DNA from 2 places in the Amycolatopsis sp. WAC 04169 genome. Region 2 is predicted to be linked to the other one. Evidence: predicted binding sites of a transcription regulator. Region 2 holds the regulator's gene; the other holds the start of a gene.
What was found. Region 2 encodes HspR, which represses chaperone genes until heat shock. Its sites were predicted from a motif close to ANNTTGAGTNNNNNNNACTCAANNT; they were not measured.

Region 1 (7,300 bases), on a different contig from region 2:
GGTGGGTCACCGCGAGCGCGTCCACGCCGTCGCAGGCCGCGATCGCGTAGTCCAGCAGGGCCGCGTCGAGATGGCCCGCCCGCCACGCGCCCTGGAACTCGCCGGTTTCGTTGTGCGCCTCGGGAAAGCGGGCGAGCACGGCGGCGGACTCGGTCGGCAGCGGTCCCGCGCCGTGCCGGGTGAGGTACGTCCGCGTCACCCCCACGACGGTGTGCGGACGCCCGCCCAACAGGGCGCGGGCGTTGTGCGGCGTGGTCGTCGACCAGGTCGTATGCGGATGGAACCCGTGGTACTGGTCGAGGAGAGCCCCCTGCGCTCCCTCGAACACCAGCCGCCCGGAATCCGCCAGCCGCCCCGTTTCGTCCCCGTCGGTGATCCGCACCGCGTCCGCGAAATCGCGGTACAGCGCCACCAGTTCGTCCACGCTGTGCGGTGGCGTGGCGAGCGGCGCGTAGAACCGCGCGAGCGCGTCCAGCTTGCGCCGCAACACCGACGGCCGGGCGCAGTCGGCGACCGTCGGCGCTTCCCCCGGCGTCCCGATCACCTCCTGGCTCTCCACGACGTCCCCCGGGGAGGCCCCGGGCAACAGCGAGTACCAGACGGTCTCGCCGATGCCCTTGCCGCACGAACCGTGCCGGTTCACGCCACGGGCCTCCTCCCTGGCCCGGTTGGCGTGGATGTGGAACGGCGTCGTGAGCAGAGCCCGGCCGTCCACACTCAGCAGCGAGAGCGGATTCCGGACGCCGACCGCTTCGAGCCGCCGGGCTTCCGCGGCCAGCGCGAACGGCTCGACGAGCACGAACCGCGACAGATGGGTGGGCACGCCGGCGAACGTGCCCGCCCCGAACTGGCTGAAGGTGTGGTGCCGCCCGTCCACGACGACGTTGTGCGCGGCCTGCGCGCCCCCGTTGAAGCGGACCACCGCGGTGGTGGGCCGGGCGGCGCAGAGCGCGTCGATCACCGCGCCCTTGCCTTCGTCGCCGAAGCCGAGCCCGACCACCACCACGTGACCGTCCAGCAGACTCATCGCAGCACCACGTCGCTCGGCCCGTCGGCGTCGGGCACCGCCGACGTGACGACCGATTTGGTACCGAGCCTCGCCAGCGCCTTGCCGACCGCCTTGCTTTCGGCGACCGAGCCGACGTCCGCGAGGTCGGCGAGCGCGCGGTCGACGTCGACCACCCGCTCTTCCAGCCCGATGGTGGCGGCGATCAGTTCGCACACCGCGCCCGGGTCGTCCAGCTTCAGGAAGTTCTGGCCGAGCAGATCGCTCCAGTGCTCACCGATCTGCGGGTCGTTGTAGTACGAAGACTGGTTCGGCAGCACGAAGTACACGTGCCACTTGCGGGCCAGCTCCCGGTACACCGAGGCCGGGTCGATGTCCTCCCGCACGTCGTCCCCGATCACGCGGCGGATGTGGCGGGCCTCCAGCGCGGGCTTGTTCAGCTCGTCGCCGATGATGAACAGATAGCCCTTGCGGCCGCGGTTCTGCCAGGCGTCGGTCACGACGTGCCGCGCCATGAAGTACGCGGCCAGCTCGTAGGACTCGCTCTTCTGCCCGCCGCCCCCGCCTTCGAGGAAGATCGTGCGCAGCTGCTCGTCCATCCGGTTGTCCGATTCGAACTGCCCGACCTGCAAGGGAACCCGGTCGCTGTCGGCGTCGCCGATCGCGCCGAACAGCACCTGCGGGTCGGCCAGGTAGCCCCGGCGCTTCAGCAGGCCGTGCAGCTTGCCGAGCTTGCCCTGCATGATCCGCGGCACCCGGCGCATCGACCCGGTGACGTCGAACAGCACCGCGATCGGCGTCGAATCGGTGTGGTCGGCCGAATCCCGGCATTCCCGCACGGCGTTCAGCGGGTCCAGCGCGGGTGCGACCTTCCATTCCTTCGCGGGCTTGGAGCGGAGATCGGCGGTGTAGCCGAAGTCGTCCTCGCCCTTGGCCTTCCGGAAGGTCTTCGCGGCGGCGTAGGCGTTGTCGTCCCAGTGTCCGTGTCCCATGGTCAGGCTCCTGTCTCGGGGATGATGAACGGTCGGAAGGTGCGGGGGCCGTACAGGTCGGCGAGCAGTTCGTCGTACTCGTCGAGCAGATCGACGGCCTCGGGTCGGTGTGCCGGGATGTCCTGGAGGCATCCCTCGGCGAACCGGCGTTGGCGGATTTCGTCCGGTGCCAGCAGTTCCAGCATCAAGCTGTGGAGCATGTGGACGTCGGTGGCCGCGGTCATCGGCAGTCCTTTGTGGACTTCCGGTGGGTAGTGGACGGATTTGTCGGCCGCCAGCGGAAGCGCACCGTCTTCGACGGCGAAGGACCATCCGGCGACGACGATGCCGTGCTGTGCCGGATGAACGAGCACGTTGTCCGCGGTCAGGTGGCCGTGGACGACGCCCGCCCGGTGCGCGCCTGCCATGGCACGCAGGAGGCGACGGTGCATCCAGGCGTAGTCGCGGCCGTCGAGCCCGCCGGGGAAGGCCTTCCCGATGTCGGCGAGGGTGAGGAAGCCGTCGACGAGCGGATCGAGGACGCTGAACGCCCGATCGCCCCTCGCGACCGGCCCCGACGTGTCGAGCAGTCGCGGGTAATAGGGGCGCAGCCACCGGTGCCGCTCGGTGAAGCCGTCGAGCGCGCGCAACGCCTCCCATTCGGCGTGGATCAGCGGGTTGAGCGCCGGATCGCGGACGAGTTTGACCAGATGCGGGCCGGTGGTCCGGTAGGTCGTGGCGACACTGCCGACCGCGTGGGGAGCGACGAGCGTGTACGCCGACGTGGCCGTGGTGACCGTCTGACGCCGGGACCGTTTCCACTCGTCGTGGAGGCGGTTGAGCATGGCCGCCGCGCGGTGGGCCCGCGCGTCGCCGGGATTGCGGTCGGGGTGGAGCACGGCCGCCAGTTCGCGGTAGCGATGGCGGGCGAACAGCGCGGCCGGGCCGGCCGCGTCCTCGACCGCCTTCATGGCGTCTTCCCTGGTGAGCATAGTTTGAGTCTAGACGACTCTTACTTCGCCTGGCAAGGGGGTGGGTACAAATCCCGTATCACTCCGTCGCCTCGGCGAATAGCCTGGAAGGGTCGGGAAGAAGGGACTTTCTTGTCAGGTGAACCGGGGACTTCCAGGTTTCTCTTGCTGATGCTGCTGGGCGGGATCCCGCTCGTTTTCCTGTTGTGGGTGACCGGGGGAGCCCTCGGCGACCGCGTGCGCGAGCTGGACACCGGAGAGGACGTCACGGTCACCGCCGTCTCCGGATGCGTCGAGGAGGGGCCGCCGATGAGCGGCACCTTCCCCTATTGCTCGGCCGGGTGGCGATTCGACGACGGGCGAACCGGTCACGGGAGGATCGACGGTGAGAGGGTCGCGGAGGGCGACAGGATCTTCGCCGGTGACGGATTCGCCTACCGGTCGAAGACTTCGCGGGTCTTGAGCCTGGTGGTCGTCGCGCTCGTCGGCTTGGTCCTGCTCGGAATGCTGATCGGGCTAGGCGTCCTGTACCGGCGGCGTCGCGCGAAGTGACGCCGCCGGCCGTGCTCAGCTCCGGGTGGCGTCGATCTGCCGGTCGTCCTCGGTCGAACAGCTCGTCACCGGATCGTTCGGCCCACTGCCACAGGTCCAGGCACCGATCACCACCGGCCCGGGGCCTTGCGGCGACGCCGCTTCGGCGGGTGTCAGCTTGGCGAAGTAGTCCGTGAGCACCTGTGTCGCTTCGCCGCAGTCGGTTTTCCCGCGTGCCACGACCTTGTTCTTCGCGCCTTGAAGTCCGGCGATCTCGCCGCAGGGTGTTCCGGCGGGTGCCGGCGTGGAAGCGGGGGAGGACGGCGGCGGTGCGGCCGCGGGTGCGGGATCGGCGCCGCAACCGCTCAGCAGGACGACGGCGAGCGCGGCGGGAAGCACGGCGAGACTCTTCATGGGCCCTTCTTCTCGGGGATGGTTCATTCGACGGGGACGACGGCGGCGAACACGTTCTGCTCGCCCTTGCTGCAACTGGTGCCGCCTTGGGCGGCGGGAGCGCCGGAGACGCACAGCCAGCCGTCCACGGTCTCGCTGACCGGCTCGTCCGAGCCCGCGGACTGACGTCCGGCGATCCTCTTGTGGAACGAATCGACGATCCCGGTCGCGTCCGCGCACGAGACGCCCGGCCCGTTGAGCACCTGCAGGGTCAGCCCGCTCGCCGCGGTCACCGTTCCGCAGGAACCCTGTACCGGTTCAGCGGGTTTGGGTGCGGGGGCGGAAGTCGGGGCGGCGGACGGACTCGGCGCGGTTTGGGACGGGATCGGCGGCACCGACACGGGGGAGGCGCTCAACGAGAGTGAAGGCGGTGAGACCGACATCGAAGTGACTGGCGGTGGCGGAGCTTCGCCCGAACAGGCGGCGAGCGTTCCGGCGACGGCACAGACCGCGATCAGGCGCCGCCACGTTCCCGTGGTCGTCGAGACGGGCAAGGCGATCCTTTCGTCGGCCGGTCGTGGCCGGCCCATTCTGACCCGGCCGGGCCCGATGTCGTGGCATTGAGCCACGTTCGATTCGCGGGAGGCTATCGCGACCGCGCCGCCGCGATACGCGAGGACCGCCCGATCACTGTCCACTGTGGACAATTAATATGCCGTTCACGGCGCGGCAACACCCTGCTGTCGTCGCGAACCGATCGGACGAATCCGGCGCCGAGCCGTTAACGCGCGGCCCCGTTCTGCCGAAAAGACAAGTAGCGCTCCGGCGTGTCCCAGTCCCCGTCACCGAAACCGTGAGAGCGATGAAGACCGACGAACAGACCGACCCCGCGTCACCCCAGGCCACCGCACCGGCGAGCACGGAGCTTCCCCCGACGGCCCCGTGCACCGTCGTCTGGTGTGGCGGCCGCCCGTACGTCCTGGAGAACTCGGCGGGCCACCATCGCTGGATGGGCACCGACCACCGAGGCAGGCCCGTGGCGCTGACCAGCGCGGACCTGCAACGCCGCGGCTGGACGCACACCCGGGCCAGCTGACGCGGAAGGACCTGCCGCCGCTGGCTAGGCTGAGCGGGTGAGTACGCCCCCCGAACCGAGCGTGACCAGCGAAGAGCCTTCCCTGCTGCGGCAGGCCTTGAACGTCCCCAACATGCTTTCGATCCTCCGGCTCGCCGGGGTGCCGGTCTTCCTGTGGCTGCTCCTCGGCCCGAAGGAGGACGGCTGGGCGCTCGCGCTGCTCGTGTTCAGCGCGCTCACCGACTGGCTCGACGGCAAACTCGCCCGCTGGCTCAACCAGATGTCGCGGCTCGGCCAGCTGCTCGACCCCGCCGCCGACCGGCTCTACATCCTCGCGACCCTCGTCGCCTTCCTGATCCGCGACATCATCCCGTGGTGGCTGGTGGTCCCGCTGGTCGTGCGGGAGGCCGTCCTCGGCGTCTGCGTCCTGCTGCTGCGCCGCCGGGGGTTCGCCCCGCCGGAGGTCACCTACATCGGCAAGGGCGCCACCTTCGTGCTGATGTACGCCTTCCCGTTCCTGCTGCTCACCCAGGGCGGCTCCGACATCGCCGCGATCGCCCGGCCGATCGGTTACGCCTTCACGGCGTGGGGTGCGGTCCTGTACGTCTATTCGGGCGTGCTGTACATCGTCCAGACCGTGCGCGCCTTGCGGGAGGCGCCGGGCGCGTGACCCGGCGGGATGCGAAACTGCGCGCGTCGGTTTCGAGTGAGGGCATCAGAAAGGGGAGCGGCGTTGTCCACTCCAGAAGAACTGCGGTACACCGAGGAGCACGAGTGGGTCTCCGTGCGCGACGGCGGGCTCGTGCGCGTGGGCATCACGGAGTACGCCCAGGACCAGCTCGGTGACGTCGTGTTCGTCGAACTGCCCGAGGTCGGCAAGCAGGTCGGTTCGGGTGACGCGTTCGGCGAGGTCGAATCGACCAAGAGCGTCTCGGAGCTGTTCGCCCCGCTCGACGGCGAGGTGGTCGCGGTCAACGACGCGGTGACCGAATCGCCCGAGCTGATCAACAGCGACCCGTACGGCGAGGGCTGGCTGATCGAGCTCCGTCTCGACGACGCGAGCTCGGTGGAATCCCTGCTGGAGGCCGAGGCGTACCAGGCGCTGATCAAGGAATAGCCGCAGGCCGTGGCCCTTCGGGAGGACAAGGGGGAGCCGCGGGCCGGAGATTCGATCAGGCACGGTACGTTTGACCTCCACACGTTCTTGAGTAGTGGCAACACACATGCGTTAGGAGAGCTCAGGTGAGCACGAACGACGGGCCCGGCGTTCCCCCGGAGCAGTCTCCGGAGCGGACTTCTGTCTTCCGGGCCGACTTCCTGGCCGACGTCGAAGGCACTGAGGCTCCTCCGGCTGCCGAGGCCCCCGTCCAGGGTGTGGACGCGCTGCCCGCGGGTTCCGCGCTGCTGGTCGTCAAGCGGGGCCCGAACGCGGGTTCGCGCTTCTTGCTGGACCGCGACACCACCAGCGCGGGGCGGCACCCGGACAGCGACATCTTCCTCGACGACGTCACGGTCTCCCGGCGGCACGCCGAGTTCCGCCGTGAGGGCGGCGAGTTCGTCGTCATCGACGTCGGCAGCCTCAACGGCACCTACGTCAACCGCGAGCCGGTCGACCAGGCCGTCCTCGCCGGTGGCGACGAGGTGCAGATCGGCAAGTTCCGCCTGGTCTTCCTGACCGGCCCGGGATCCGGGGGCCAGGGGGCACGGTGACGGCGGCCGGGCGGCCTGATCGGGATGCGTCGCAGCGCGATGGGTTGAGCATCGGGGCCGTGCTGGCACAGCTGCGCGGCGACTTCCCCGATGTCACCATCTCCAAGATCCGGTTCCTCGAGGCGGAGGGTCTGGTCCAGCCGGGCCGGACCCCGTCGGGGTACCGGCAGTTCGCTCCGGCGGACGTGGAGCGGTTGCGGTTCGTCCTGTCCGCCCAGCGGGATCACTACCTGCCGCTGAAGGTCATCAAGGAACAGCTGGACGCGGCGGATCGGGGTGCCGCGCCGGAAGCGGCGATGCCGAGGCTGCCGCGGAAACTCGTTTCGCTCGAAGCCCCGGGGGAGAACGGCGGACTGCCGTCCCCCGGGGACTTCGAGACCGATCGCGAGATCAGGCTGACCGAGGAAGATCTGCTCCGCCAGGCCGGCATCGACGCCGCCACCCTGGCTGAGCTGCGGCAATACGGTCTGGTGCGCCCAGGTGCGGCGGGGTTCTTCGACCCCGACGCGGTCCTCGTGGCCAAGACCGTGAAGGCGATGACCGAATTCGGTATCGAGCCGAGACATCTGCGTGCCTTCCGGGCGGCGGCCGACCGCGAGGTCGGCCTGCTGGAGCAGATCGTGACCCCGGTGTATCGGCATCG
Region 2 (7,300 bases):
GGCGGTGACGACTGGGACGAGCGGATCGTCACCTGGCTGGTCGACAAGTTCAAGTCGTCCAACGGCATCGACCTCACCAAGGACAAGATGGCGCTCCAGCGCATCCGTGAGGCCGCCGAGAAGGCGAAGATCGAGCTGTCCAGCTCGAACTCGGCCAGCATCAACCTGCCGTACATCACCGTGGACGCGGACAAGAACCCGCTGTTCCTCGACGAGCAGCTCTCCCGCGCCGAGTTCCAGAAGATCACCTCGGACCTGCTCGAGCGCACCCGCAAGCCGTTCAACAACGTCATCCGTGACGCGGGTGTCGCCGTCGGCGACATCGACCACGTCGTGCTCGTGGGTGGTTCCACCCGCATGCCGGCCGTGTCCGAGCTGGTCAAGGAGCTGACCGGCGGCCGCGAGCCGAACAAGGGCGTGAACCCGGATGAGGTCGTCGCGGTCGGCGCGGCGCTGCAGGCCGGTGTGCTCAAGGGCGAGGTCAAGGACGTCCTGCTGCTCGACGTGACCCCGCTTTCGCTGGGCATCGAGACCAAGGGCGGCGTGTTCACCAAGCTCATCGAGCGCAACACCACGATCCCGACCAAGCGTTCGGAGATCTTCTCCACCGCGGACGACAACCAGCCGTCGGTGCAGATCCAGGTGTTCCAGGGTGAGCGCGAGATCGCCGCGCACAACAAGAAGCTCGGCATGTTCGAGCTGACCGGTCTCCCGCCCGCCCCGCGTGGCGTGCCGCAGATCGAGGTCACCTTCGACATCGACGCCAACGGCATCGTGCACGTCCTCGCGAAGGACCTGGGCACGAACAAGGAGCAGTCGATGACGATCACCGGTGGCTCCGCGCTGCCGAAGGACGACATCGAGCGCATGGTCAAGGACGCCGAGGCGCACGCCGAGGAGGACAAGCAGCGCCGCGAGGAGGCGGAGACCCGCAACCAGGCGGAGACGCTGGTCTACCAGACCGAGAAGTTCGTCAAGGACAACGAGGACAAGCTGCCCGACGAGCTCAAGGGCAAGGTGAAGTCCGCGATCGACGAGGCCAACGAGGCGCTCAAGGGCACCGACTCGGCGAAGATCCGCGAGTCCATCGAGAAGCTGAACACCGCTTCGCAGGAGCTGGGCACCGCGCTCTACGCCAACGCCACCCCGGGCGCCGAAGGTGCCGCCGGTGAAGGCGCCGCCGGTGCGGCGGGCGCGGGCACCGGTTCGCAGGCCAAGGCAGACGACGTCGTCGACGCCGAGATCGTCGAAGAGGACGAGAAGGACAAGAAGTGACGGGACGCTACGACGAAACCGAGGGCCGGGGCCCGGAGGAACCGGTGGTCGTGCGGGACCGTAGGCGGATCGACCCGCTGACCGGTGAGGTCCGCTCGGCCGCCCCGGCCGCCGAAACCCAGGATGGTCCGAAGCACGCCGCTCCGGCCGAAGACACCGTCGAACCGGAGCCCGCGGCACACGCGGGCCCCGGCCTCGGGGAGTCCATTGTGGACGACTCCGTGTCGGTGGCCACCGGTCTGGAGAAGGAGCTGGCGGAACGCACCGCAGACCTCCAGCGCCTCCAGGCGGAGTACGCCAACTACCGCAAGCGCGTGGACCGCGACCGCGAGCAGGTCGTCGTCGGCGCGAAGGCGTCGGTCGTCGGCGACCTGCTTCCGCTGCTCGACGACCTCGAGCGCGCGGAGCAGCACGGCGATCTGACCGGTGCCTTCAAGGCGGTCGGCGAGAAGCTGGTCGGGAGCCTGCAGCGGTCGGGCCTCGAAGCGTTCGGCGCCGAGGGCGAGCCCTTCGACCCGAGCGTGCACGAGGCCGTGCAGCACAGCACGTCTCCGGACGTCACCGGACCGACGGTCACCATGGTCATGCGCCGCGGTTACCGCTTCGGCGAGCGCGTGCTGCGTCCGGCGATGGTCGGGGTCACCGACCACGAGCCGGGTGGCGCCCCGGTGGACCCGCCGGTGGGCGGCGAACTGCCGCTCGAGGGCGAACTTTTCGATGAGAACAACCGCTGATCGGCGATACGGCGTGAAAGGAGGAGACGTTCGGTGAGTGCACGGGAATGGATCGGTAAGGACTTCTACCGTGAACTGGGCGTCTCCTCCGACGCCACCGCGGACGAGATCAAGAAGGCCTACCGCAAGCTGGCCAAGGAGAACCACCCCGACGCCAACGCGGGCAACGCGGAGGCCGAGAAGAAGTTCAAGGCGGTCTCCGAGGCGTACGGCGTGCTGTCCGACACGTCCAAGCGCAAAGAGTACGACGAGGCTCGCCGCCTCTTCGGCTCCGGCGGTCCCGGTGGCTTCGGCTTCCCGGGCGGGGGTGCCGGCGGCGGGTTCGACGTCGGCGACATCTTCGGCCAGGCGGGTCAGCAGCAGGGCGGTTTCGGCGGTCTCGGCGACATCCTCGGTGGCCTCTTCGGCCGCCGCGGCGCCGCGGCCGGTGCCACGGCGAACCGGCCGCAACGCGGTGCCGACGTGGAGACCGACGTCCGGATCGACTTCGCCGAGGCGGTCAAGGGCGCGACCCTGCCGCTGCGGCTGTCGAGCCCGGCGACCTGTTCCACCTGCGGTGGCAACGGCGCGAAGCCGGGGACCTCTCCGAGGACGTGTGCGACTTGCCAGGGCAGCGGGCTGGTCAGCCGCAGCCAGGGCGCGTTCGCGTTCTCCGAGCCGTGCCGCGACTGCCGCGGCCGCGGCAAGATCATCGACGACCCGTGCCCGGAATGCGCGGGCGAGGGCATCAGCACCCGCACCCGCACCCTCACCGTGCGGATCCCGCCGGGCGTCGCCGACGACCAGCGGATCCGGCTGGCGGGCCAGGGCGAACCGGGCCGTGGCGGCGCGCAGCCTGGCGATCTGTACGTCCGGGTGCACGTCGCTCCGCACGCGTTGTTCGGGCGCAAGGACCTCGACCTGACTATCACCGTGCCGGTGTCCTTCGCGGAACTGGCCCTCGGCGGCACGATCACCGTGCCGACGCTCGAGGGCAAGGTCTCGCTGAAGGTGCCGCAGGGTACGGCGAGCGGTCGCGTGCTTCGTGTGCGCGGCAAGGGAATCGCGAAACGTGACGGCTCGCAGGGCGATCTGCTGGTCACCCTGCAGGCGGCCATCCCGGCCAAATTGGACGACAAGGCCCGTGAGGCGCTGGAGGCCTACGCGGAGGCCATGGCCGACCACGATCCGCGACCGGAGATCACCGAACTTCTCGAAGGCAGGTGAGCACGATGTTCGGCGGGCTGCCGCACGGTGCGGACGAGGACACCCCGGTGTTCGTCATTTCGGTGGCGGCGCAGCTTTCCGGCCTGCACGCGCAGACCCTGCGGTCCTACGACCGCCAGGGTCTCGTGTCGCCGGGCCGAACGTCCGGCGGTGGACGCCGTTACTCGATGCGGGACATCGCGTTGCTGCGCGAAGTGCAGCGACTGTCCCAAGAGGACGGTGTCAATCTCGCCGGCATCAAGCGGATCATCGAGCTGGAGAACCAGGTCGACGCGCTTCGCTCGCGTATCGCCGAACTGACCGAGGAGCTCACCGCGGCGTACCTCGCCGCCGAACAGACGGCCGCGGCCGTGCACGCCTCCTACCGCAAGGATCTCGTTCCCCTGCGGCAGCAGACGGCACTCGTGGTCTGGAAGCCCAAAAAACGCACTTAGTCCTCTAAATGCTCCGGGCGTCAGCCCGGCATTTAGAGGACTAACTGCGTCACTGGCCGGGCACCAGGGACCGGATCTGCTGGACCTCGCCGGTGCGCGAGTCCTGGATCCGCTGGGCCAGCGCCTTCGCTTCGGGGTTCTTCCCGTCCTTCAGCTCGGTCCTCGCCAGCGCCACCCCGTTGTGCTGGTGCGCCACGAAGATGTCCGCGAAGTCCAGGCTGAACTCCGCACCATCCTTTTTGGACAGTGCTTCGAGGAGTCCCTTGTCGGTGAGCCCGTCGCCACCGTGGTGGTGATGCGCGTGCGGATCCGCCGAGCCCGTCTCGGGTTTGCCCCAGGCCTTCAGCCAGTTCCGCATGTCGGTGGTCTCGGTCTGCTGCGTCGCCTCGATGGCGGCGGCGAGATTCGTCAGCTCCTGCTTCTGCCCCTGCTTGGCCTTGACCAGCTTGACGATCTCCACGCCCTGGTTGTTGTGGGCGATCATCATCTGCAGGAACATCACGTCGGCGTCGTTGTACTCCGCGGACGCCCCGGCCGACTGGGGGACGGGGGAGATCGGGGCACCGGCGCTGGTGGGTGAGCCGTCGCCGGCCCCGCAGCCCGCGAGGGCCACGAGACCGGCGACGAGAACGAGGGCCAGCTTCACTGCCGCGTCCAAAGGGCGGGCGTGTTCGGCGGTTCCCAGCCTTGGATCGCGGTATGCGCCATCTGGCACCGGTAGGTCACGCCGCCGTAGGTCACCGTGCTGCCGACCGCGTAGGACGTTCCGGCCGCCCAGGTGCCGCCGGTGGGCGGGTTGCTGGTGCTGGTCGGCGGGTTCGACGTCGTGGGCGGGTTGCTCGTGGTCGGCGGATTGCTGGTGGTGGGCGGGTTGCCGCCGCCGATCTGCAGGTCGATGCAGCTGTAGAAGGCCATCGGCGTGTCCGCGATGTTCCAGATGGCGAGCACCTTCTGGCGGCCGCTGAAGCCGTTCAGGCTCACCGTGTGCGACGTCGGGTCCTTCGGCGCGGAGTTGTTCCCGCTGATGTCGGCGATCTTGGTGCCGCCGATGTAGTACTCGTAGTTCGTGGTCCGGTGGTAGGCGGTGAACTTCCAGTTGAAGGTCACGCTGTTGCCGACCGACGCGGCGGGCCACGGCTTCGACTCGTCGTTGAGCTCGGCGAATCCGGGAAGACCGCCGTTGCAGCTGCGGAGCCCCTTGGGGCCTTCGACGCTCTGCGGTTCGTAGACGATGGCACCGCAGCCGGAAACCTTGCCTTGGGCGCAGTTCGCCTGGCGGCTGGGCGGGGACAGCACATAGCCGTGGGCGCTGGCCACCTGCGGGATGGCGACGATGGCGATCGGGGCGAGGATCGCACCGGCGGCGGCTGCCACGAGCTTGCGTTTGACGGTCATGCCGGCTCCTGGGGATGGAACGACGGTGTTCCCGCGACGGGGAGCAATGTGGTCTAGACCATAAATCCGCCGGTGACCGTGGTCAATGATTCACTGACCTACTGCTGCGTCGAGCCCAGGTGGAACAGCCGATCGGCCTAATACGAACGAAGCATCGGCTCAGTCCAGGGTGAAGGGGTCGTATTTGATCCGCCCCAGGTCCGTGCCCGCGGCGAGCAGTTTCGCGATCGTCGCCCGGATCATCGACGGTGACCCGGCGACGTACACGTCGCGCTCCTTCCACGCCCCGCGCTGGGTGACCGCCGTGGCCAGCGTGCCGCGGTCGCCGCCGGTGATGGCGCCTTCCTCGGTCACCGGTGTCACCGTCAGCCAAGGGCAGGTGACGGCGAGCCCGCGGAGCTGGTCGAGGGCGTAGAGGTCTTCCGGACGGCGGCCGCCGAAGAACAGGTGCACCGGCGGGTTGTTCTTCCAGCGCGACATGTCGTCGAGCAGGGCGAGCAGCGGCGCGACGCCGGTGCCACCGCCGATCATCAGCAGGGGACGGCTCTCCGTGTGGTTCACCGAAAGCGCGCCGAGCGACGGGCCGAGGCGCCAGACGTCGCCGAACCGGGTGTGGTGGACGATCGCGCGCGAGACCCAGCCGCCGCGCACGGCGTGCACGTGGAACTCCATCGTCCCGTCGTCGTGCGGGGCGGTGGCGGGTGAGAAGTACCGCCACATCCGCGGCCGTTGCGGAACCTCGACGCTGACGTAGCCACCGGCCCGGTACGGGAGCGGCTGATCGGTGCGCACCTTGACGATGGCGACGTCGCGGGACACGACGCGGTGTTCGATGACGGTCGCCTTCCACCACGCCGGCCCGGTCTCCTTGCCGGCGGCCTCGCGCATGCTCTTCGAAATGACGCCGTACGCGGTGACCCAGGCGTCCTCCACCTCGGGAGTCCAGTCGTCCTTCAAGAATCTCTTCAACGCGGCGATCAGCGCGACGCCGACGGCGTCGTAATGGCGGCCGAGGACGTCGAACTTCCGGTGGTCCCGGCCGAGCTGGCCGAGGAACGTGGCCAGTTCGTCGGGCCGGTCCACCATCTGCACGACGTAGACGAGGGCGCGCAGCAAACGATTTCGCTGCGTCGCCATGTTGATCGGGAACAGCGCCCTGGCGTCGGGCGAAACGGCGAAGAGCGCCCCGTAGAAGTATTGGGACAACTCCTCGGACTTCGTTTCGACGGCGGCGAAACTCTCCCTGATGAGCTTGGCCAGCTGCACGGACTTGTCCGCCGTCGGCGTCTCGATCAAAGGCGGGACGGCGATCGGTGAAGATCTGGACGAACCGGGTGGATGCTCGTATTTCACTGTTTCGGCAGTCATGGGTGAACGATTTTCTCCAGTTGGATCGGGCATATTCTCCAGACCCGATGTCATCGTGCTCGTGTTCCCCCGAGGGTTCCCGACTGTATGCCCGAAAGTCGCGAAAGGGCCCGATAATGTTTGTTTCCCGCTCGATCGGAGCAAACGATATACGCGCCGTCAACCCCGTCTGGCACTAAGTAAAGGAAAGCGTGATCGGCCGATCGGGTGGCTTTCCGGGAATCGAATTCGCTAGTCGATGGTGAAGGGGTCGTACGCGATCTGGTCGAGCGCGCTGCCCGCGACCAGCATCCGGGACACTGTCGCCCGGATCATCGCGGGCGAACCGGCGACGAGGATCCGGTGCCCCGGCCAGGACCCTTGCTGCGTAACGGCTTCCGCGAGCGTGCCCTGGACGCAGCCGGGGGCTTCTTCGCCGCGCTCGACCACCGGGGTCACGGTGAGCCACGGGTTCGTGGCCGCGAGGGCACGCAACTCGTCGAGGTCGTAGAGGTCCTCACGCGACGGTCCGCCGTAGAACAACTGGACCTTCGGGTTCTCGCCCCACTGCGCGAGGTCGTCCAGAATGGCGCGCAGCGGCGCGATGCCGGTGCCGCCCGCGATCATCAGGACACCGCGGCCGTCGGTGCGGTCGACCGAAAGCCTGCCGAGCGGCGGCCCGAGCCGCCAGACGTCGCCGGGCTGCGTGTGGCTCACGATGGCGCGCGACACCCATCCGCCGTCGACCGCGCGCACGTGGAACTCGATGCCGCCGTCCTCGCGCGGCGCGTTCGCCGGCGAAAGGTAGCGCCAGAGCCTCGGCCGCTGCGGTACTTCGACGCTCATGTACTGACCGGGCTGGTACGGCACCGGGAATTCGGGCTGGACGCGGACCAGGGCGAGATCCCA

Region 1: the regulator HspR is predicted to act here: its motif matches at 2,970-2,994, upstream of DMC61_RS19475 (adenylate cyclase).

Annotation. Positions count from the first base shown of each region.
Region 1 covers NZ_QHJI01000007.1:7,998-15,297, reverse strand. The annotation lists gene DMC61_RS19485 (adenylosuccinate synthetase) at 1-1,027, opposite strand, end outside; gene DMC61_RS19480 (hypothetical protein) at 1,024-1,998, opposite strand; gene DMC61_RS19475 (adenylate cyclase) at 2,001-2,969, opposite strand; gene DMC61_RS19470 (hypothetical protein) at 3,120-3,500, shown strand; gene DMC61_RS19465 (hypothetical protein) at 3,516-3,893, opposite strand; gene DMC61_RS19460 (hypothetical protein) at 3,917-4,165, opposite strand; gene DMC61_RS19455 (hypothetical protein) at 4,200-4,496, shown strand; gene DMC61_RS19450 (hypothetical protein) at 4,735-4,968, shown strand; gene DMC61_RS19445 (CDP-alcohol phosphatidyltransferase family protein) at 5,006-5,617, shown strand; gene gcvH (glycine cleavage system protein GcvH) at 5,681-6,064, shown strand; gene garA (glycogen accumulation regulator GarA) at 6,190-6,657, shown strand; gene DMC61_RS19430 (MerR family transcriptional regulator) at 6,654-7,300, shown strand, end outside.
Region 2 covers NZ_QHJI01000001.1:171,189-178,488, reverse strand. The annotation lists gene dnaK (molecular chaperone DnaK) at 1-1,275, shown strand, start outside; gene grpE (nucleotide exchange factor GrpE) at 1,272-2,009, shown strand; gene dnaJ (molecular chaperone DnaJ) at 2,043-3,215, shown strand; gene DMC61_RS00870 (heat shock protein transcriptional repressor HspR) at 3,221-3,649, shown strand; gene DMC61_RS00865 (DUF305 domain-containing protein) at 3,699-4,295, opposite strand; gene DMC61_RS00860 (lytic polysaccharide monooxygenase) at 4,292-5,044, opposite strand; gene DMC61_RS00855 (globin domain-containing protein) at 5,204-6,412, opposite strand; gene DMC61_RS00850 (globin domain-containing protein) at 6,644-7,300, opposite strand, start outside.